2 linked regions of the Sporomusa sphaeroides DSM 2875 genome follow. The protein of the gene in region 1 interacts with the protein of each later gene in a pairwise test. Links are inferred from orthologs where the notes say so. Each region holds a gene or a part of one and is shown in the gene's direction. Other genes may lie near its edges. The genes, in order: ftsZ and rlmN.

Region 1 (6,655 bases):
TTCCCACCGATTTGCAAGCACCCATGCTCTCCTTAGTAACCATTGCCAAAGGGACCAGTATTATTACCGAAACTATTTTTGAGAACCGGTTTAAGCATGTTGATGAGCTTACCCGAATGGGGGCCAAAATCAAGGTGGAAGGCCGTACTGCCATTATCCGCGGGGTAGCGAGCCTGACAGGCGCCATTGTGGCTGCTCCTGATTTGCGCGCCGGCAGTGCGCTGGTTTTGGCGGCATTAACGGCGAAAGGCACCACCGAGATTGAACAGGTATATCATATTGAGCGCGGTTATGAAAATTTAGAGCAAAAGTTGCAGTCTTTAGGAGCACAAATTGTAAGGACAGGGTAACTAAAGGGGGATTTTTTATGAAAAACAAAAAAATTGCAGTTGTTATGGGTGGGCCGTCGTCTGAACGAGAAGTATCGTTAAATACAGGGCGGGCTATTTTAACAGCGCTGCGAGAAAAAGGGTATACTGCCGTTGGCGTAGACCTTGATCCCCCTAATTTCATTGAACAGCTTAAACAAGAGCAGATTGATGTAGTCTTTAATGCTATTCATGGACTGTATGGTGAAGACGGACTGATGCAAGGCACCCTGGAGATGCTGGGAATACCGTATACCGGTTCAGGAGTGTTAGCCAGTGCGATGGCCATGGATAAAGCGATAACCAAGCGCTTGTTTATGTCTGCAGGGATACCTACCCCGCAGTCCCGGCTGTACAGCAAACAGGATACAGATTTGGCTTTGGTGGCAGAGGATATTTTAACTACCTTTGGTGTGCCGGTAGTAGTAAAAGCCGCCGCTCAGGGCTCAAGCATCGGTGTCATCATTGTCGAAAAGGCCGGTGATATTGAGTCTGCTGTGCGGGAAGCCTTTAACTACAGCGGTCACATTGTTGTTGAAGAATTTATCCGGGGGAAAGAGCTGACTGTTTCCATCCTTGGCACAGGCTCGCCGGAGGCACTGCCCATCATCGAAATAGTACCCCAATCCGGACGGTATGATTATCGGTCTAAATATACTAAGGGAGCCACCGAATATATTGTGCCGGCCAGACTGGAAACCCAGGTTGCCGACCATGTACAACGCATAGCGCTTGCCGCATATAAGCTGCTGGGCTGCCGGGGGATTGGCCGGGTTGACGTCATGCTGGGCAACGATAATCAGCCTCATGTTCTGGAAATTAATACTATTCCAGGCATGACGGCTACCAGCCTTGTGCCCAAGGCAGCAGCTGCTGTCGGTATAGGTTTTGACGAATTGTGTGAACGCATTTTGTTGATGGTAGCTGAATAAAAGGTGAAATGGGCAGTATTAACTGCTCATTTTTTTATTTCTTTAGCGGACAATCCGTTGTATAATTACTGCATAAGGTGTCTACAGGAGTGATTGCATGCAAACGGCAGAACGCTTGAAAGCGGACAGGAAGCGCCGGGCTTCGCGATTCGCGCTTTGTCTGGCGGCTTTAGCAGTGCTGATAGCATTTTTTTTATTTATTAATTCTTCCTATTTTACGGTAGGGACAGTCGTTGTCTCAGGCAATAAGTATATTGCTGTCGAAGATGTATTGCGTGTTGCGGGTGTTCCTGAACAAGTAAATATTTTTCGGCTGAAAACCCCTGAAATACGGGACCGATTGCTGAATGACCTGCGGGTGGCTGAAGTGCAGGTTGAAAGAGAATTTCCGGCTACTATCGGTATTCATATTCAGGAACGTCAGCCGTTGGCATTTGTCGCCAATCAGTATGGTTTTGTGGAAATTGACAGGCAGGGCATAGTTATGGCGGCTTTTAAAAATTTGAAACAAGTCAAAGTGCCTGTTATTACCGGCGTCCGTTTGGGGAATGTATATGTTGGTGACCAAGTGAATAATCCTGGACTTTTAAATGTATTAACATACTTGGCGGCGCTGGATGAGGAGGTCTTAAACCAATTATCCGAGGTCAACATTAAGTCTGCTGATGAACTTGTAGCTTATACCACCGGCTCGATTTATATTCGGGTTGGTGACAATCAACGGCTTATGGAAAAAGCCAAATTAACAGGTGAAATTTTACAGGAAATTTCCGCAAAAAAAATGGTTGTTGAATATATAGATCTTAACTATACTTCACCCATTATCAAAATACGGGACAAATAAGGTGTAATTGGAAAGGAGACGATATTTTGTTACCTATTAAGCAGGGGCAATTTGCCATTGCCTTGGTCTGTGTAGTGCTGGGTATTATGCTGGCGGTACAATATCGTACCACTGAGGATATTAAATCAAGTATTCCCTATCAAAGGGTAGAGGATTTATCCCAACGGCTGAACCAGACTGAAAAGGAACGGGATGAGCTGGCTAAGCAGGTTCAGGATTTAAAACGCACTTCAGGTGTTGAAGTTGCATCCAAGGAATTTGACCGGGTAAGGATGGGCGCCGGTGTAGTAGCCGTAGAAGGTCCGGGAATTATTGTAACAATTGATGATAGCAAACGGCCGTCCAAACCGGGGGAAAACCCTAACCTGTATCTTATTCATGATGATGATATCTTAAAAGTCATTAACGAATTATGGGCGGCAGGTGCTGAGGCTATTTCTATTAATGAGCAGCGGCTCATTGCCAGCTCGGAAATTCGCTGTGCCGGTCCAACTTTATCGGTGAATAACTCCCGTTATTCGCCACCTTATGATGTGCGGGCTATCGGAGAACCCACAACATTGGAAAATGCACTGAAAATGCGCGGCGGTGTTATTGAAACCTTGCAATTCTGGGGTATTCAAGTGACAATTAAAAAGCAAGAGGCAGTAGTGGTCCCGGCATATAAAGGCGCTTTCCGGTTTGAGTTTGCCAAGCCGGCTAAGGAAGGTGAGCAGTAATATGGTCTTGCCGATTATTGGACTTATTATAGGTATTCTTATTGGTATCTCTTTCCCGATTACTGTACCGCTTGAATATGCAAAATTTATGTCGGTAGCTTTGTTGGCTTCGTTAGACTCGGTATTTGGCGGCCTTAGAGCCGGAATTGAATACAAATTTGACAATACGGTATTTATAACCGGCTTTTTCACCAATGCGCTTATGGCTGCCGGCTTAGTTTATATTGGTGAGCGCCTGGGGATTGATTTATATTATGTTGCACTATTGGCTTTTGGTTTACGGATTTTTCAAAACCTGGCTATCATTCGCCGGTATTTTCTTAAGAAATAAATTCTCCGGAGCTTCAGGCCGTCTGTTAGTGGTTCGGTCTTGAAGCTCTAGTTGTTACTGCCTTAAAAAAAGCGAGTATTTTTCCGGAAAAAAAAAGGGAAAATGCTACTTTTGTTGAAACTATTGGGAAGAAACATAATACTGTGCTGCGAGGGATTTATGAACAAAAAAAACATATTAGCTATTGATGTCGGCACAGGCATGGTCAAAGTATTTGCCGGAAAACTACAAGCCGATGGCAGTGTAGCAATTGTCGGCAGTGGGACTGCCCCGACAGCAGGATATGCCAGGGGAGTCATTACGGATATAAATGCTTTGGCTTATTCTATAAGACAAGCAGTAGATTGTGTTATTATGGCGGCTGACACCCAAGCTGCCGGTGGTGTTTATTTGGGGCTCAGTGGTTCAACACTTGTTACGCAAAATAGTATTGGCAGCGTTGCGCCGTCAACACCTGGAACGGTAACCCGTTTGGATGTTGAGCGTGCCTGCAAAGCGGCCATGTTTTCGGTTGCCCAGGATGATGCCGACATTTTGCATGTGTTTCCTGCCAAAGAATCGGCAGTCCTGCCAGGGACCGCCTTAGAAGTAGAAGCCCATATCATATCAGCTCCTCAAGCCATTATCCAGGAGCTCCGAGAGGCACTTGCCGGGAAGGGAATCCAGTTGAATGGTATTGTCGCTGGCAGTGTTATCGCAGCCGAAACTATGAAAAATGAGCTGCCGGCGCGGCCAGGCAACTTTATCTTTATCGATATGGGTGCCGGTACTTCTGAACTTGTTATTTATGTCGGTGGCAACCTTTGTTACTCGGCTTCGTTACCGTTAGGCGGTGATTACATAACTAGTGATTTAATGCAGGGAATAGGCGTCAGCCAAGCCCACGCGGAGGAAATCAAACGCTACTATTCCCGGCTGTCTCCTGATTTGCGTAACCAGGGAATAGTGCTTGATTGCAATGATTATGGAACGACTGACAAACATGTTCACTTTGACTTTTTATATGATATTATTGAAAGCAGAGTAGATGAAATTGTTACTTTGATGTACGATTATCTTAAGCCGTTAATGGACAAGTATCTGCCTGGCTCAGAACAGACCTTTGAACGTATTTATTTGACTGGTGGTTCAGGGGCGACGCCTAGTATGGCAGCTTGTGTAGCTAAAGTTTTTCAGCTTGATACCGAAGTGGTGAAACCAGACCGGCTGGCTGCTGAATATGTACATCCGTCCAATACTGTGTGTTATGGCATTATAAGCCATGGTACACGGATTGTTGCAAACGAGCCGGAGGCTGGTCAGAGCGCGTGGGGTGTATTTATTGATAAAGCAAAGAAACTATTGAAAATTTGATAGATGTTAAGGGAGGAAAACTTTGTAATGTTGGAATTTGACATGGACTTAGACCAGTTTGCTTCTATAAAAGTTATCGGTGTAGGCGGTGGCGGCAATAATGCGGTTAATCGCATGATTGGTGCCGGATTGCAGGGCGTGGAATTTATTACTGTTAATACCGATGCTCAGGCGCTCATTGGTTCTGAAGCCGCTTATCGGATTCAGATCGGGGAAAAGTTAACAAAAGGTTTAGGGGCAGGCGCTAATCCGGATATTGGTGAAAAAGCGGCGCAAGAAAGCCGCGAGGATATCATTAAGGTTCTTAAAGGTTCCGATATGGTGTTTATTACCGCCGGCATGGGTGGTGGTACGGGTACTGGCGCAGCGCCGGTGGTAGCCGAATGTGCCAAAGAGGTCGGAGCTTTAACGGTTGGGGTTGTTACCAAACCATTTACTTTTGAAGGACGTAAACGTCAACTCCAAGCCGAACGGGGAATTGCCAAGCTTAAGGAAAAAGTAGATACGTTAATTACCATTCCTAATGACCGTTTGCTCCAGGTAGTTGATAAACGAACTTCTATTATGGATGCTTTCAAAATTGTTGATGACGTGCTGCGGCAGGGTGTACAAGGAATTTCTGATCTGATTGCTGTGCCTGCGTTAATTAATCTTGACTTTGCCGATGTTAAGACGATTATGAGTGACGCTGGTTCAGCACTCATGGGTATTGGTTTTGGCACAGGCGACAACAGGTCCATTGCGGCTGTTGAAGCAGCTATCAGAAGCCCGCTGTTAGAGATGTCGATTGATGGTGCTAAAGGTGTATTGCTCAACTTCACCGGCGGTCCCAATACTACACTGTTTGAAGTCAATGAAGCTGCCGATATTATTGCCAAAGCTGCTGATCCGGAAGCTACCATTATCTTCGGTGCTACCATTGATGAGATGTTTGAAGATCAAGTACGGGTAACTGTTATTGCTACCGGTTTTGATCCTAAGCCACTCCTGAAACACAGTGAAGGAAAAGAAGGAACTCCGGTTATTGAACCATTTAAAGGGCGGGACTTAGATATCCCCGCCTGGATGCGTCGCTAAAAAGATAGTAGGAAAATTAAACCCGGCTCAATCTGAGCCGGGTTTTTTGTGTCTGTTTTTGCAGTTAATTTCTGGCAAAAACAGACACTCTTTTACTTAGCTGCTTGTTATAATTGGAATAGCAATTAGGTTCAGCGCATATAGTGTAGAGTGTTACAGCTTATAAAATTCCAGCCGGGAAGGTATGTCCAGTGTATATTTATGCTGATGTAGTATTGATTGTTAATTGTATCATGAATAGCGTTATTCTGGTCTTAACAGCGCATGCGGCAGGCATTTCTTATAGCTGGAAACGCCTGTTGCCGGCCGCCCTCTTTGGGGGAGTTTATGCTTTGAGTGGAATTTTTCCGGAGCTGGCGGTATTGTACAGTATTCCGGGAAAGTTGCTGATGTCTGTAGTGCTTGTCTTGCTGGCTTTTGGTTACAGGACGGTCAGGACAACATTGGTCCTTGTCGGTGCCTTCTTTATTGTCTCCTTCATTTTGGGCGGAGCTACCTTAGGTTGGCTATACTTTATTCAAACAGAAGCACCCCAGCAGGCAGGCAATTATCTTGATATGTCCTGGAGCAGCTTAGCTGCAGGCAGTGTCATAGCCGTCATGCTTGTTACGCTTATTGCCAGAAGACTGATGGGGAAAATGATTCGCCGGCGAAATTTCTATCAAGTGCGGATTGAATATAATGGACAGAACAAAGATGTCACCGGCATGCTGGATACCGGGAATAACTTATATTCACTGCTGGGGAACAAGCCGGTAGTCCTGCTATGCTGGCAGTCGGCAATTCAGTTGCTAGGCTCACAGGCAGCCGGTTATTTAACTTCTACCAGTCCGGCGGCCTGGTTGTCAAATCTTCACGAATGTCAGGATGCAGCTTGGCTGGCAAGAGTGGAAGTTATTCCTTGTCAATCTGTCGGTGGAAAAAATATGCTGCTTGGTTTTAGACCGGACGGTATTAGTGTGAGGACTGAGGATGGCTTGGCATATACGACCGAGGTGCTTATTGGCCTTTATGACGGTGTATTTGCCAGT
Region 2 (16,768 bases), 480 kb from region 1 along the record:
TCCGTAAAAGTAGACTTAGCTTCTAAGCAAATTGCTGTCAGCCATGATGCATCGGTGACTTCTAGCGGATATATTGAAGAAACCTTACAATCACTCGGTTATTCAATTCAAGGTTGAGGAGTCTGACATATGAAGCTCCATTTTTCACCGCTGAAAAAGCGCCGGATTAAGCGTTTTTTTAAACGTTTGCCAATGGACACCGGGCTAGATTGGGAAATGGCCGCTCATGATCCCGAAAAACCGGTAGCAGGTATTTGACACTGAAAAGCGAATATAAATATATATGTTAGCTAACAAAGGGGACTGCATAGTCCCCTTCTCTTTATCCTTAAGAAAAGAAAGCCAGGTGTAGAAAAAATGGCAAACACCGCTCAAATTATTGTAAATATTCCTGCCCGCAGCATTACTAAGCCTTTTTCCTACATTATTCCAGCTCACTTACCTGAGATCACTATCGGCTGGCGTGTATTAGTTCCGTTCGGCAACAGGAAGGTAGAAGGGTTCGTTGTCGGTGTGGAACCCGAATGTACGGAAGGCTTAAAAGCCATCCTTGCTATACTTGATGATTACCCCTGGTTTGATGACAATATGTTGAAAACAGCCAAATGGATAAGCCAGTATTATCTCAGTTCACTGGCCGAAGCCATGCGTCTGTTCGTTCCCGGCCTGTCGGGAGTAAAAACGCAAAAAGCCTATCAGGCATCTGCCGCAATGGATTATGAAGCGGCAGCCATGCTGCTCGACAACAAGCCGGAGGAATACCGCCAGGCACTCACCTATATTTATGCTCATGGTCCGGTTAGTCTCAAAGATCTTGCCAAACTTCCCGGTAACATAGATGCTATGATAAAATTTTTTTTACAACATAAACTAATTATTCATGCAGATACTGTCAATACACGCGGCAAAGCCAGTACAACGACGATTATTAACTTGGCTGTCAGCAAGGAAACTGCTGCTCAAGCTGAGCAAATGCTGCCCAAAACCAGGGCAGCCCAGCGCCGGCTTTTGCAGGCACTCCTGCAGAATAATGAACTTGCCTTGCCCCAGTTGCGCCACCTTAATATTTCGCAAGCCACTGTAAAAAAATTAGCAGAACAAGGGCTCATTACCAGCCGCAGTGTACCGGTACTCCGCAACAGCTATGACAGCGTTTGTCAGCAGGCTGCCGAGGTATCATTGACACAACCGCAGCAGCACGCCTTACAGCTAATAATTCCAGCCATTAAAGCCGGAACGCATAAATCTTTTTTGATTCACGGCGTTACCGGCAGCGGCAAGACGCTTATTTATATCAAGGCTGTCGCTGAAGCCCGGCGACATAATCGCCAGGCCATTGTCCTGGTGCCGGAAATTGCTTTGACCAGTCAGCTTGTCGCCCGTTTTCGGGCAGCGTTTGGCAATGATGTTGTTGTTATCCACAGCAAACTATCAGTCGGCGAACGGCACGATGCCTGGCGCCGCCTCCAGTCCGGCCAGGCTGGCATTGTTATTGGTGCACGTTCGGCTTTATTTGCACCTGCCCGCGATCTGGGCATAATAATTATCGATGAAGAACATGAGTTTACTTACAAACAGGAAGAATCTCCCCGTTACCATGCCCGGCAGGTTGCCTTAATCCGGGCCAGACTGGCCGGTGCAGCCCTGGTACTGGGCAGCGCTACCCCGGCGATAGAAACTTACTTCCAGGCACTTAACGGCACCCATACGTTAATCTCTATGAATAAACGGGTTGATGATGTGCCAATGCCGGAAGTTACACTTGTTGATATGCGCCAGGAATTGGCACAAGGACGCCGCAGCGTCATTTCACTGCCACTGCAGGAGATGTTAGCCAGAGCCCTGGCAAAAAAGGAGCAAGCCGTTATCCTGCTTAACCGTCGCGGCTATTCTACCTTTGTCCTGTGCCGCGAATGCGGCCATGTGCTCAAATGCAGACATTGTGATATTTCACTGGTATATCACACCCCCGGCAATAGCCTTCGCTGCCATTACTGTCAGGAACGCCATACTGTGCCTGATACTTGTCCTGAATGCGGCAGCCGGTATATCCGTTATTTTGGCGCCGGTACCCAGAAGGTGGAAGAGGCACTTACCGCATTATTTCCGGCGGCAAAAATTGTGCGTATGGATCAGGACACCACCCGAGGCAAAATGGCACATGATAAAATATTAGCGGCTTTCGCTGCCGGAACGTATGATATTTTGTTAGGCACACAAATGGTAGCCAAAGGTCACGACATTCCTAATGTAACGGCAGTTGGAATTATCTCGGCAGATACTGCGCTTAATCTGCCCGACTTCCGGGCAGCTGAACGGACATTTGCGCTCTTGACGCAAGCGGCAGGGAGAGCAGGACGCGGCGCAAAGAGCGGGCAGGTAGTAATGCAGACATATAATCCCGAGCACTATGCGATAACTGCCGGAGCAGAGCATAATTATCCGGCATTTTATGAACATGAGATTGCCTTTCGCCGTCAACTGAACTATCCACCGTTTGCTAATTTGATAAAAATAACAGTACAGGCTGCCGACGAAATCATGGTGCACCAGAGTGCTAACAAATTGGCAGTCGAACTGGCTCAAGCAATGGCGGGAATAGCTGCCGACATTATTGGACCGTTTCCGGCATCGGTTCATAAAATAAAAGACGTCTTTCGCATTAATATTTTAATCAAAACAAAGGATCCAGCTGCCGTGACCAGCCTGTTCACAGCTTTGCACATTAGCAGCCGCAAAGATGTGATTATTGACGTAGACCCTGTGAATGTCATCTAACCGTCACATTAAATTATTTTGTCAAAGCTTGACTCATGTATTTGACACTTTCGTCACCTGCTAAACTGTGATAAAATTTGTCTAATGGCCTGAAAGGAAAGAGGGAGGTACAAAACCATGCCAGTAATGGAAATTAAAAAGGCAGGCGACAAAGTGCTTAAAGATATTGCTGCGCCTGTAGAAAAGATTGACCGCAAAATTAAACAATTGCTTGACGATATGACTGAAACCATGTATGCCGCCGATGGTATCGGACTGGCTGCTCCGCAGGTGGGAGTATCCATGCGAGTGGTAGTTATCGATATTGGTGACGGCATTATCGAACTGATTAATCCGGAAATCATTAACAAAGAGGGCTGTGAAAATGGTACAGAAGGCTGTCTGAGTGTCCCAGGCATGTATGGGGAGGTAGAAAGGTATGGGACAGTAACGGTGGAAGCTCTGAATCGCAGCGGCAAAAAAATCCGGATTTCCGGTTCTGGCCTACTGGCACGTGCTCTGCAACATGAAATAGACCATCTTAACGGCATTTTGTTTATCGAACTGGCAAAAACCATACATAAGGGGTAGTTGTAATGGGAAAATTGCGTACGGTATTTATGGGCACACCCGACTTTGCGGTACCTTGTCTGGATATGCTTGTAAAAGAAGGTTATCCGGTAGCCGGAGTCATCACGCAGCCTGACCGCCCTAAAGGGCGCGGTCAAAAACTGGCCTACTCGCCGGTTAAAGAAGCTGCACTGGCATACAATCTGCCTGTTCTGCAGCCTGCCAGCATCAAAACTGTTGACAGCTACAACCAGATTGCCGCCCTTAACCCGGATATTATTATTGTCGTTGCCTTTGGACAACTTTTGCCTAAAAAGCTGTTAGAACTGCCGGCCTACGGCTGTATTAATGTACATGCCTCACTGTTGCCCAAATATCGCGGCTCAGCGCCCATCCACTGGGCCATCATCAACGGAGAAACCACCACCGGTATTACCACCATGTATATGGAGGTCGGCATGGATACCGGCGACATGATTGCCAAAGCCGAAATCCCGATCCTTCCGACAGATACTACCGGCAGCCTGCATGATAAATTGCAGGACCTTGGTGCAGCCGTATTATCAGATACTCTCCGGCAACTGGCGGCAAACAGCGCGCCGCGCGAAGTACAACAAGAGTCTGAAGCAACCTATGCCCGAATGTTGTGCCGAACCACAGAACGGATTGACTGGCATCTGCCGGCAACAGCCATACATAACCTCGTACGAGGCCTGAATCCCTGGCCGGGAGCGTATTGTACCTATCAAAATAAATCATTGAAAATCTGGCAGACTAGAGTACATGACGCTTCACACTCCTGTTCAATTCCGGGACAAATTATCCAGATAACCAAAACAGGATTGGTTGTTGAAACAGGTAAAGGGACAATCGAACTATTGGAAGTGCAGCCTGAATCCAAACGACGGATGAAAGCAAGCGACTGTGTTTGCGGCTATTGTCTTACCGTAGGCAACCTATTGGAGTAGAAGGTGAAAGTATGATTGAAGTAGCTCATCGTCCTCGCAAGCGTCTGTTTTTAATACTTATTCTCATCAGTTTATGTATTGCAACCATCTCAAGTTATGGTCTATGGATCGTTAGTCTGCCCGGCCTGGCTAACATCAGCAGCTATTTACCCATGATTCTCGGCGTAGTTTTGGCTGCGGTAATTTTGGCTGCTGCCTTTGGTGTTATCGGTATCATCCTGGCTATTTTGGGGTTTAATACCCTGGGAATGTTCCAGGGAGTGGCCTGGTCGGCCATTAATCTGTTATTTCCTCTTGCCATATGTGTGGGCAAGCTTTTTGACGTTGAAAAAGAACGTATTGAACGCTCGTTTATTGAGGTCAGCAACCATTTAATCAAACACAAGAACATCGTCGTAGAGTCCGGTAAGCTGCTGATTATGACCCCGCATTGCCTGCAGCATGAAGACTGCCCGCATAAAATTACCCGCAATGTTGCCAATTGCCGCCGCTGCGGCCTTTGTCCCATTGGTGACCTGACCACACTTGCCGAAAACTATGGGGTTCACATCGCAGTGGTAACCGGTGGTACTCTGGCGCGAAAAGTAATAAAAACAATACGCCCGCACGCCGTACTGGCCATTGCCTGTGAACGCGACCTGACAAGCGGCATTCAGGATGTTTTTCCCATCCCTGTCATTGGCGTACTTAACAGCAGACCACAGGGTCCCTGCTGCAACACGCAAGTCGACCTTAAAAAGGTCGAACAAGCGCTCCAAAGCTTTGTTACGAATAAGAAGCATAAATAATAAATAAAGATGGTGGCAGCAATGACCGCAAAAAAAATTGACGCCAGGGAAGTGGCGCTGAAAATAATTAATGAAGTTGAAACTAACGGCGCCTATGCCAACATTGCCCTTGCTAAAGAAATAAACCGGCGTACGGCCCAGGGACAGCTTTCTGATCAGGACCGGAGGTTTATTACCGAACTGGTTTATGGTACTGTCAAAGCAGGCGCGACTTTGGACTGGCTGCTCGGCCTCTATCTGAACCGTTCACTCACCAAAGTAGCACCTGTTATTAGAAACATCCTGCGCCTGGGTATATATCAACTGTTTTTTCTTGAAAAAGTACCGGCTTCTGCCGCTTGCAACCAGTCGGTAGAATTAGCAAAGAAGTATGGTCATGCCGGTACCGTTAAGTTTGTTAACGGCGTGCTGCGCAATGCTGCCCGCAATCCGGAAAAAGTTGTGTATCCCGACCGGGACAGTCAACCGGTTAAATACCTTGCATTAAAATATTTCCACCCTGAATGGCTGGTTGAACGGTGGGTGGAACGCCTGGGTGTAACCGATTGTGAAGCTTTGTGCCAGACTAACAATACTATACCGCCCCTTTCCTTACGCACCAATACTATCAAAATCAATCGCGACAGACTCCTGCAGCGCTTAGCCGGCGAAGGCGTAGCCTGTCAGGCGTCGGCCTGGACGCCTGAAGGAATTGTCTGTCAGGAACATCCGGGTCTGGGTACTCTTGCCTCCTTGCAGGAAGGTCTGTTCCAGGTCCAGGACGAAAGCTCCATGCTGGTCGCGCACATCTTAGACCCAAAACCCGGCGAATTTATCATCGATGCCTGTGGCGCACCTGGCGGCAAAACTACACATATTGCTGCCCTGATGAATAATACCGGGAAAATATTATCCACCGATATTTATGAGCATAAACTGGCACTTATCCGGGAGAATGCCGCCCGTCTGGCATTGACTAATATAGAAACCAGGGCACTTGATGCCGTAAATTTAGGCAGCATGTTTCCGCTTAAGGCAGATAGAGTACTGGTAGACGCTCCTTGCTCCGGTCTGGGGGTGCTCCGGCGAAAACCTGATTCCCGCTGGCGCAAATCGCCCGAAATACTGCGCGACCTGCCTAAATTACAGGCTGCTATCTTAGTCAGCGCCGCTCAATGTGTAAAGCCCGGCGGCGTTCTGGTATACAGCACCTGCACAACCGAGCCTGAAGAAAATCAAGATATTGTTGGTGATTTTTTACGTGCACATCCTGACTTTAGTCTTGAGCCCACAGGTCAGTACCTGCCGGCCCAGAAGCGTCCTGACAAGCTGCTGCAGCTCTGGCCGCATACCGACAGTATTGATGGTTTTTTCATCGCTCGTATAGCGCGTCAACAGTAAGGCGGTAATTAATATGACAACTACAGCAAAATTAGAATTGTTCGGGCTGTTTGCCGCTGAGATTGCAGAGGCCATACGGCCTTTGGGATTAGAAACATACCGGGCCAGGCAAATTGCCGAATGGTTGTATAAACACAATGTCCGTGACTTTAGCGCCATGACTAATTTGTCTAAAGACCAGCGAGTTAAGCTTGATGACCAATTTACCATTACCCAGCTTCGGCAAAAGGCGGTTCAACACTCGGGCGATGGACGGACAAGCAAGTTTTTGCTGGCCTTTCCTGATGATATGGCTGTCGAAACAGTTCTTATGCGTCAACCTTATGGCAATAGCGTTTGCATATCCACTCAGGTTGGCTGTGCTATGGGCTGTACTTTTTGTGCATCCACCTTAGGAGGGTTAGCCCGAAACCTTACCGGCGGAGAAATACTCGCTCAGGTGCTGTATATCCAGGAACTGTTAACACTTGAACAACAAAAGGTAGACTCTATTGTTATTATGGGTTCAGGAGAGCCTTTGGCAAATTATGATAACGTGCTGCGTTTTATTCGGCTTATCCATGAAGCCTACTGCCTGAATCTGAGTTACCGCAGTATAACCTTGTCAACTTCCGGACTTGTTCCTGAAATTGACAGATTATCCCAGGAATCATTACCGCTCACGCTGTCAATCTCATTACATGCACCTACTAATGAACTGCGAACCAGACTTATGCCGATTAACAAGCGTTATCCGCTCGAACAAGTGCTGGCGGCAGGTGACCGCTATTCTGCTGCCACAGGCAGACGTGCCACTTATGAATATACTTTGATTGCCGGCATTAATGACCAGCCGTCACAGGCTGCCGAATTGGCGGTTCTGTTAAAAGGTCGGTTGGCTAACGTCAATCTAATTCCCATTAACCCGGTGCCTGAACGGGGATTACTCCGTCCTTCGCCGGCTGAGGTCGTTAGATTTGAGCAACTGTTAAAGGCGCAGCATATTAATGTAACTGTCAGACGCGAGATGGGAACAGATATTGATGCCGCTTGCGGCCAATTGCGCCACAAAATAATTTTAGATAATGGTTAATTTTGACTAGCTCAGCAATATCGCGTATAATAAAGGAAATGCGTCCTGTACGCTAAATTTTAGCAAAAGCGGATGCCGGAGCAGAATGAAAGATTTAAGTGCTTAGCAGGAGTGTTATATTTGAAAATTGTTCGCAATATCGAAAATTTTTTTGAAAAATATATCGAAGGGTTCTTTAATAAGCAGTTTTCCAGCAGCCTGCAACCGGCTGAAATTGCCAAGCAATTGGCCAGGAAAATGGAAGATGAGCGTACGGTTGGCGTATCCTGCGTTTATGTGCCAAACCACTACGCGGTCTATATAAACCAGGAAGACTACGAACGGCTGGAGCCTTGTGCGCCAGCCGTGTGTGGTGAATTATCGATGTATTTGAGCCAAGAAAGCCGCAGTAAAGGTTATACTATGGCTGGCTGCCCTCAAATCGAACTCTTTGCTGATGAACAATTAAGCAAACAGGAGTTCAGGATTACGTCAAGTTTCACCGAAGCTCCCGCCGAAGAAAGTGACAACCAGCTTGACGCTATCCCTGATGCCGGCGATACCAGGATATTCGACAAAATGGAGCCCATGCTCCTAACCCGCCCGCCACAGCAGCTTTTACATGGCTTATTGACCGTAATTGACGGATTGGATGCCGGGTTAAAAATTGACTGCACTGTTAACCGGATAAACATTGGTCGCCGTAATACAAATGAACTGCCGCTGACAGACATGAATACCTCACGTCTGCACGCATATATTGTGTATGAAGAGAACTCTCATGTTATTCACGATGCCAAAAGTCTTAACGGCACTTATGTCGGCAACCAGCGTATTACCCACAAGCAGTTGAAAAGCGGTGACAGAGTAAAAGTGGGGAACACTGTGATTTTGTATGAGGTGAAGTAGAATTGCCCGGAAAAATGCAGGTGTTTAATATTGTTGTAATAGCCTTGCAGTATAGCCTGGTGATACTGCTCTATTACTTTTTGTACCATGTAATAAAAATTGCAGTCAAGGATTTGACAGGCTTGTCAGATCCGGTGAAGAATACTGTTTTGGTCAGTTCTGAACTGCAGGCGGCAGCCGGTAGTGATACACCGCCGCCCAGGCTTGTAGTTATTGCCGACAAGCAAGCCTTGCTGTCACAAACCAGTTTTGTCATAAGCGACAGTTTAACAATAGGACGCAGTGAGCATAATGATTTAGTAATTAATGATAGTTTTGTTTCACATGAGCATGCCTGCATCTCCAAATCGAAGCATAACTATCTGTTAGCTGATTTAAGCAGCACAAACGGCACGCTCGTTAACGGCCAACCGATTGAAGAAGAAATTGCTTTAGCGGATGGAGATGTAATACAGATTGGAGCGGTTACTCTTACGTTTGAGAGGTGATTTCCATGCTGGCATTTGCACAGTCAGACATTGGTATGGTACGCAAAATCAATGAAGATAGTTATGTTTTTTCGCCGCCACACTTGTTTGTAGTTGCCGACGGCATGGGTGGACATGTTGCGGGGGAGATTGCCAGTAGCCTTGGAGCCAGTACTATCCAGGAACATATCCAGAAAATTGAACAACCTGCCAACTGGGAACAGGTATTAAAAGAAGCAATTGACAAAGCCAATTGCATTGTTTACCAGATGTCCCAGAACAAAAGCGAATGTCAGGGTATGGGGACTACCGTTACTGCCATATATGCTGACGGTACTGAGATATGCTGGAGCCATGTCGGGGATAGCAGATTGTATTTAATCAGGGACAGCATATTACAGCAAATAACCAGCGACCATTCACTTGTTTGGGAACTGGTGCAAAGCGGCAACATCACCAGTGAGGAAGCACTGGTTCACCCGCACCGCAATATTTTGACAAGGGCTGTGGGCACCAGTGATACCATATGCATAGATTCAGGCAGATTTTCCTGGCAGCCTGGCGATAGTTTGTTGCTATGCACTGATGGATTAACCAATATGCTTAGCGAAGAAGTTATACTAAGGATTTGCACACAGCTAGACCAGCCGCAGACGATTGTCAATACCCTGGTAGAGCAAGCACGGGATGCCGGCGGCTATGACAATATTACAGCTATTCTCGTGCAATATAAGGGTTAGCTTATATGAAGCAGGTAAAACAAGCTGAATTTGGACTACTCCTACTGACTGGTGTCATTTTAATCAACGGGTACCTTGCAGTTACCCTGTCAAACCAGCAATTTACTTACCAAATACTTAGTATTATCGTTGGGTTAATCGGCTTGTGTATGACAGCATCATTACTTGTTCGCCGTTTTTGCACTGCTGCCGATCCGTTAATATTGCCGTTAGCCGTATTTTTAGCATCTATCGGGCTAACACTTATTATAAGACTTCGTCCTGATTTATTTATTCCGCAAGTTATCTGGTTAGCGATAGGGCTGGTGGCCTTTGTCGTTACGGCGGCATGTTTTCGCCAAGCCGATGCTATCGCTAAATATAAGTACCTGTGTGGTATAACCGGTGTTGCATTATTGATCATCACTATCCTGTTTGGCGTAGACATCGGTGGCAACAAAAACTGGATTATCCTAGGTCCGGTAAGATTTCAGCCTTCCGAGTTTGCCAAATTGCTGATTATTATATTTTTAGCCGCTTACTTAAGCGAAAGACGTCAACTTTTAACATTTGCCACCAGACACTACGGTCCGTTTACTTTGCCTCATCCGCGTTTTATCGCCCCTTTATTGGCCTTGTGGGGTTTAACCATGGCTATGCTTATTGTCCAGCGTGACTTAGGTTCAGCTTTGTTGTATTTTGGCACAACGGTAACCATGGTTTATATGGCAAGCGGCAGACTAAATTATGTAGTATTGGCACTTGGTTTGTTTTTTGCTGGTTCAACGGTGTGCTATCTGCTATTTCCTCATGTTCAGACCAGAATTGATATTTGGGCCAATCCCTGGGCCGACCCTACCGGCCAAGCATATCAGATTGTTCAGTCGCTGTTTGCTCTAGGCTCAGGCGGTATTCTTGGCAGCGGCCTGACATTCGGTTATCCCACTATCATACCGGAAGTACACACTGATTTCATCTTTGCCGCTATTGGTGAAGAGTTGGGGCTAATGGGTACGACTGCCGTAATGCTTGCTTATATGCTTATTGTCTACCGGGCTTTTCGCGCGGCGTTAATCTCGCCGACTCCATTTACCATGCTGCTGGCCGGTGGTTTAGGAGTCCTTACAGCACTGCAGGTTTTTATCATTATTGGTGGTGTCACTAAGTTTTTACCGCTGACCGGCATAACCCTGCCACTGATCAGTTATGGCGGCAGCTCCATGGTCTCAAGCTTTATCCTGCTGGGTATGTTATTTGCCATATCGGAGGCGACAGCACCCAATGAATAATCATAAAAAGCTTCCACATCAGGCAATCCGCCGGAGTATCCGGCAAGCCGCGCTGTTTTTGGTCGGTCTGCTGGTGCTGCTGTTTGGCTATGTGACATATCTGCAAGTTATTGCAGGCAACAGTCTTGCCTTTCACCCGCTTAACCGTCGCACAGCTGAAGCCTCCCTCAAAGTGGAGCGCGGCCAGATTGTCGATAGTCAGGGAAACGTGCTGGCTGTAAGCAAACGGTCGGCACAAAAAGAGTATCAGCGGGAATACCCATATGATACATTATTTGCCCATATTGTGGGCTATGACCATCCCAAGTATGGCAAAACCGGTCTTGAAAGCAGTTATGACGGCTACCTGTCAGGTCAAATAAATCCTGAACGGCGGTTAGGTGCAGTCAGCCAGTTATTTACCAGCAGTGCAGGCAACACTATTACCCTCACACTTGATGCCAGGCTGCAGCAAGCTGCTTATCAGGCACTGGGTAACAGACGCGGCGCAATTGTTGCCATATCGCCGCAAACTGGTGCCATATTGGCTATGGTCAGCCGCCCCGGTTTTGATCCCAATACGCTTGCAGCTAACTGGGATACCCTTTCACAGGCAGTGGGCAGCCCCTTGCTTAACCGGGCTACCCAAGGGCTATACCCGCCAGGCTCCATCATCAAGGTGCTGGTAGCCGAAGCTGCCTTGGCTGAGCGGGCGGCCAATGTCAACCAGCAGTTTACTTGTACCGGTTCACTAAAAATCGGTTCAGATTATACACTGCCGGAAGTCGATCACCAGGCGCATGGCAAAGTGACGTTAGAGCAAGCGCTGGCTGTATCCTGCAACGTTACTTTTGGTCAGTTAGCACTGGATTTGGGGCGGGATAAGATGGCTAAACACTATGAGCGCTATGGTTTGGCTCAGCCGCCTACAGGCGATATTCCGGTAAGTGCCGGCAGGCTGCCTGCTTTTTCCAAGTTAAGTGACGGCGATTTAGCCCAAACCGGCATAGGTCAGGGAAGTCTGTTAGTCACACCGCTTAGCATGGCGATGCTGGTATCGACCTTTGCCAACAAGGGAACTATAATGAAACCATATCTAGTGCAAAGAGTTACGGCTCCTGACGGCACTGTGCTCAAAGAAACTTCACCGGAAAAATGGCTGTCGCCGGTGGATGCCAAAATTGCCGGTCAGGTTGCCGCTATGATGGTAACTGTGGTAAATAAAGGAACAGGTAGCAGAGCTGCGCTGCGCGGTATTGAGGTTGCCGGCAAGACCGGTACAGCCGAAAATCCCCATGGCGCATCACATGCCTGGTTTATTGGCTTTGCTCCGGCTGACAACCCGCAAATTGCGGTAGCCGTGATTATTGAAAATGCCGGTTCAGGCGGTGCCTTTGCCGCACCCGCGGCCCGGCAAATATTTGTACAGGCATTACGTTAGGGGGGAGGGAACTGATGCTCAATCGCACACTTGATGATCGTTATACAATATTAGAACGAATTGGCGGCGGCGGCATGGCCGATGTATACCGCGCCCATGACAAACTGCTGGACCGTTCAGTAGCTGTTAAAGTGCTGCGTTCCCAGTTTACTGATGACGAAGAATTCGTCAGCCGTTTCCGGCGGGAAGCGCAGGCTGCAGCCCGGCTTTCTCACCCTAATATCGTTAACATCTACGATGTTGGTCTTGATGAACAAGCCTACTACATTATCATGGAATACATCTCCGGGGAAACATTGAAGGATAAAATTGAGCGCGAAGCACCGCTGCCGGTAGAAACAGCCGTGCGTATTGCTATCGAAATAGCAGAAGCGCTTGAGCACGCTCACCAGAATAATTTGGTTCACTGCGATATCAAACCGCATAATATTTTAGTCACCCGGTCAGGGCGGATAAAAGTAACCGACTTTGGCATTGCCAGAGCAGTTACTTCTTCTACTATGACTAACTCCGGTACCATTATCGGCTCAGTGCATTATTTTTCGCCCGAGCAAGCCAAAGGTTCTGCTGTTGGTGCTAAATCCGACATCTACTCTCTGGGCATCGTGCTCTATGAAATGCTGACAGGCCATGTTCCATTTGCCGGTGAATCGCCAATTAGTATTGCACTAAAACACATACAGGAAGACCCTAAGCCGCCCCGTGAATTAAATCCGGAAATACCACCATTGGTTGAAGCTATTATAATGAAAGCAATACATAAAGATCCGGCAGCCAGGTTTAGTGATATCGGTGAGATGATTGCCGATTTTACCATGGCGCAGAATTATTTAAGTGATGACCGTACCCGCAGATTATCCCGCAATGATTTTCCCACCCAGATATTGCCGCAAATTACATCACCGGCAGAACACGAACGGCCGCAGGGATCAGCGCAGGCAGACTCCCGGCTGCCTCATTCAAACGGGAAAAAACGGCCTAAAATCTGGCTATGGGCAGTATTATTCTTCTTATTAATTGGCTCAGCACTTGCTGCCTTTTTGGGTTTTGGCAAATTTTGGAGCCTAAGTGAGGTTACTGTTCCCAATGTCGTCGGCAAACAGGCCGAGGCGGCGAAAAATATTATCACCAGCCAGAATCTCAGGGTTTCGGTTTCAGATGCTTTCAGTGACAAAGTGCCGGAAGGCTATGTTATTTCCCAGCAGCCTGAAGCGGGAACAACAGTGAAAGAGCAGCGCATGATAACGATCATTGTCAGTAAGGGCGGCGAAATTATTGGTGTCCCTGACTTACGTGGTCTTAACCGCCGGGATGCGGAACTGCAAATTAAAAATTACGGCCTTAAATTAGGCCGGATTGACGAACAATTTTCCCCAGATGCTGCACAGGATACCGTTATCGGCCAGAATCCGCGGCCACCGGCACAAATAGAAAAAGGCACAGCCATTGATATTGTAATAAGCAAAGGTGCTGAACCGAAAAAAGTAGTGTTGCCTGATTTCCAGGGATCATTGTTAGACACCGTTGCCACTCAGCTCGAGAGCCTAAAACTCAAGCAGGGGAATGTAACCGAAACACCAAATGATAAATATCCGCCGGGAACCATTGTCAGCCAAAATCCGCCACCGGCTACCGAAGTAGCGGAAGGCACAACCGTTGATTTTTCTGTTGCCAAAGGAGTACCAGGCGCAGTCAAGCGGGCAGTGGTGCAGGTAACCGTACCTGACGGCCCGTCCCGCCAGCAGCTGCAAATCGTCGTCACCGACACCAACGGACGCCGGATTGTTTATGAAGGCGCGCACAAACCTGGTGCGCGAGTGGAAAAAACAGTTGAAGGCATCGGCCAGGTGCGTGTTCAGGTGTATATTAACGAAAAGCTGCTGCAAGAGCAAACAATATAGCGTGTTTCCGCACACGCCTGAATTCGCTGAATTAGGAGGCCTCATGTGCTCAACGGTATTGTAGTAAAAGCCTATAACAGTTACTACTATATACAATCAGGCAGCAAAATTGTCAGTTGCAATCTGCGCGGCCGGTTTAAGAAAGAACGGTTTTCGCTCACAGTAGGTGATGAAGTAACCTATACCATGACCGGACCGGACAAGGGCGTTATTGAGGAAATTTTACCCCGGCGCAGTATCTTAAAACGCCCGCTGGTTGCCAATATCGATCAGGTGGTATTGACTTTTGCGGCCGTTAATCCTGATATTAATCCAGCTTTAGTTGACAGATTTTTAGTTGTTGCCGAGTATTCGGAGCTGGACATAATTATCTGCATCAATAAGACCGATTTAGCTGATCTTGATGCTGTGTCACAACTTGCCGGACGCTATGAGCAAATTGGTTATAAAGTACTCACCGCCGCTGCCAAAGCGGGTACAGGTATTGATACGCTGCGCTCACTTCTTTACAATAAGATTTCCGTCTTTGCCGGTCCTTCAGGAGCAGGCAAATCAACGCTGCTTAACGCTATCCAGCCAGGTCTTGAGCTAACTACCGGCGAAGTCAGTCACAAAATCGGCCGTGGTAAACATACTACCCGGTTTGCCGAGCTGCTGCCGCTGGCAGGCGGAGGTTTTGTCGTAGATACTCCGGGGTTTAGCTTTACAGAGTTTAATGACATGGAAGCAGCCCATCTCATGGATTATTTTCCTGAAATCGCAGCAGTTGCTCCAGCATGTAAATTCAATACCTGTCTCCATTACAAAGAGCCGCAGTGTGCTGTTAAGCAAGCGGCAGCAGACGGAAGAATTCATGCAGACCGCTATCAGTCCTATCTTGAGATACTGACTGAAATTAGAGAAAACAAGAAGGGATACTAAATGACGAAGACAATCAAGATTGCTCCATCCATACTATCGGCCGATTTTTCCCGGTTGGCTGATGAAATAATTAAAATTGAGCAGGCAGGTGCCGACTGGGTACACATTGATGTAATGGATGGGCATTTTGTTCCCAATCTGACTTTTGGGGCACCAGTTGTTGCTGCCATTCGCAAAGTTACCCCATTACCGTTTGATGTTCACTTAATGGTTAATAATCCGCAAGACCTGATTGAGCCATTCGCCAGAGCAGGGGCCGATATTATTACCGTTCACGCCGAAACAGCCCCCCATTTGCACCGGCTGATTCAAACCATTAAAGAACTGGGAAAAAAGGCAGGCGTTTCACTAAATCCGTCAACACCCTTGTCGGCAGTGGAAGAAGTGCTTGCCGATGTCGATATGCTGCTGATTATGAGTGTTAATCCCGGATTTGGCGGACAAAAGTTCATACCCAGCGCAGTGGATAAAATCGCCCGGTTAAAAAGTATGCTTGATGAACGAAATCTTATCGTCGATATTGAAGTTGACGGTGGTATCAATGCCGCTACCGCCCGCCAGGTAATAGCTGCCGGTGCCAACATTCTGGTTGCCGGTTCTGCGGTTTACGGCGCACCCGACATACCGCAAGCAATTAATGCCATTCGCGGGACTTGATTATATTGTCGTTTAATGGTAACATATTATAGGAGCTAGTGTTGTATCCGGTGATGTTATGGAGTATAGCTCCGAGAATTTTTGTTGTCAGGCGCGGCGGAGGAGCCGCACATATCGGACATATGTAAGGCGACGACAACAAAGTCTGGCGGCAAAAAGGCCGGTGATATACTTCATGTTATCACCGGATGCAGCACTAGAGTCATTATGGTCACAACTGTATAATGAGCCTTTGGGGCAAGGTGAAAAAGAGAAATCTTTTAATTCCTGACCGGCGGTATAGCCCGCGAGCCGTTTTACGGCTGATTCGGTGAAATTCCGGAGCCGACAGTATAGTCTGGATGGTAAAAGGCGTAATTTAAGCCAATCGGCATTTTCAATTTGCCGATATAAACTGTTGATAGCCCCAAAGCGTATCAACAGTTTTTTTATGTACTGGAGGGCTTCTATGGATCAATATTATATGCGTCAAGCATTGACTATTGCACAGTATGCGGCAGGCAGAACCAGCCCCAATCCACTGGTAGGCGCCGTTATTGTAAAAGACGGCCGGATCGTCGGTCAAGGCTGGCATCGTCAGGCCGGTACACCCCATGCGGAAATTCATGCTTTGTCCCAGGCTGGCGAACTGGCCAAAGAGGCAACAGTATATGTAACACTTGAACCGTGTTCGCATCATGGACGCACCGGTCCTTGCGCCGATGCGTTAATTCAAGCGGCAGTTAAGAAAGTAGTCGTCGCTATGACTGACCCAAACCCGCTGGTAGCCGGCAACGGCCTTAAACGCCTCAGAGCAGCCGGGATTGAAGTGATTGAAGGCGTACTTGCCGCCGAAGCAGCCAGGCTTAATGAAGTATTTATCAAATGGGTATCTACGGGAATGCCTTTTGGTGTTCTCAAAACCGCCATGTCGCTTGATGGCAAAATTGCTGCTCACACTGGTCATTCCAAATGGATAACCGGTGCAGCAG

The links.
Region 2: the proteins of ftsZ (region 1) and rlmN interact in binary tests that used the Escherichia coli proteins (3 or more experiments, as listed by UniProt). The link is inferred for Sporomusa sphaeroides DSM 2875 from one-to-one orthologs.

The regions. Positions count from the first base shown.
Region 1 is NZ_CP146991.1:1,817,451-1,824,105, forward strand. Bases 3,717-6,599 are described here. They hold ftsZ (cell division protein FtsZ), read left to right. Parts: upstream 3,717-4,574; coding sequence 4,575-5,624; downstream 5,625-6,599. Other genes in these bases: ftsA (cell division protein FtsA), read left to right, coding at 3,717-4,547; SPSPH_RS08180 (sigma-E processing peptidase SpoIIGA), read left to right, coding at 5,816-6,599. Also shown: murA (UDP-N-acetylglucosamine 1-carboxyvinyltransferase), read left to right, coding at 1-350; SPSPH_RS08150 (D-alanine--D-alanine ligase family protein), read left to right, coding at 368-1,300; SPSPH_RS08155 (cell division protein FtsQ/DivIB), read left to right, coding at 1,398-2,144; SPSPH_RS08160 (DUF881 domain-containing protein), read left to right, coding at 2,171-2,863; SPSPH_RS08165 (small basic family protein), read left to right, coding at 2,865-3,194; more of ftsA, read left to right, coding at 3,354-3,716; more of SPSPH_RS08180, read left to right, coding at 6,600-6,655. UniProt on the Escherichia coli protein: Essential cell division protein that forms a contractile ring structure (Z ring) at the future cell division site. The regulation of the ring assembly controls the timing and the location of cell division.
Region 2 is NZ_CP146991.1:2,288,587-2,305,354, reverse strand. Bases 5,565-8,505 are described here. They hold rlmN (23S rRNA (adenine(2503)-C(2))-methyltransferase RlmN), read left to right. Parts: upstream 5,565-6,476; coding sequence 6,477-7,535; downstream 7,536-8,505. Other genes in these bases: SPSPH_RS10735 (FHA domain-containing protein), read left to right, coding at 8,426-8,505; SPSPH_RS10740 (FhaA domain-containing protein), read left to right, coding at 7,656-8,423; rsmB (16S rRNA (cytosine(967)-C(5))-methyltransferase RsmB), read left to right, coding at 5,565-6,463. In the rest of the region: SPSPH_RS10780 (heavy-metal-associated domain-containing protein), read left to right, coding at 1-117; SPSPH_RS10775 (hypothetical protein), read left to right, coding at 130-258; priA (primosomal protein N'), read left to right, coding at 358-2,778; def (peptide deformylase), read left to right, coding at 2,896-3,348; fmt (methionyl-tRNA formyltransferase), read left to right, coding at 3,354-4,295; SPSPH_RS10755 (DUF116 domain-containing protein), read left to right, coding at 4,307-5,083; more of rsmB, read left to right, coding at 5,120-5,564; more of SPSPH_RS10735, read left to right, coding at 8,506-8,911; SPSPH_RS10730 (Stp1/IreP family PP2C-type Ser/Thr phosphatase), read left to right, coding at 8,917-9,630; SPSPH_RS10725 (FtsW/RodA/SpoVE family cell cycle protein), read left to right, coding at 9,636-10,898; SPSPH_RS10720 (peptidoglycan D,D-transpeptidase FtsI family protein), read left to right, coding at 10,891-12,318; pknB (Stk1 family PASTA domain-containing Ser/Thr kinase), read left to right, coding at 12,333-14,219; rsgA (ribosome small subunit-dependent GTPase A), read left to right, coding at 14,265-15,140; rpe (ribulose-phosphate 3-epimerase), read left to right, coding at 15,141-15,797; bifunctional diaminohydroxyphosphoribosylaminopyrimidine deaminase/5-amino-6-(5-phosphoribosylamino)uracil reductase RibD, read left to right, coding at 16,246-16,768.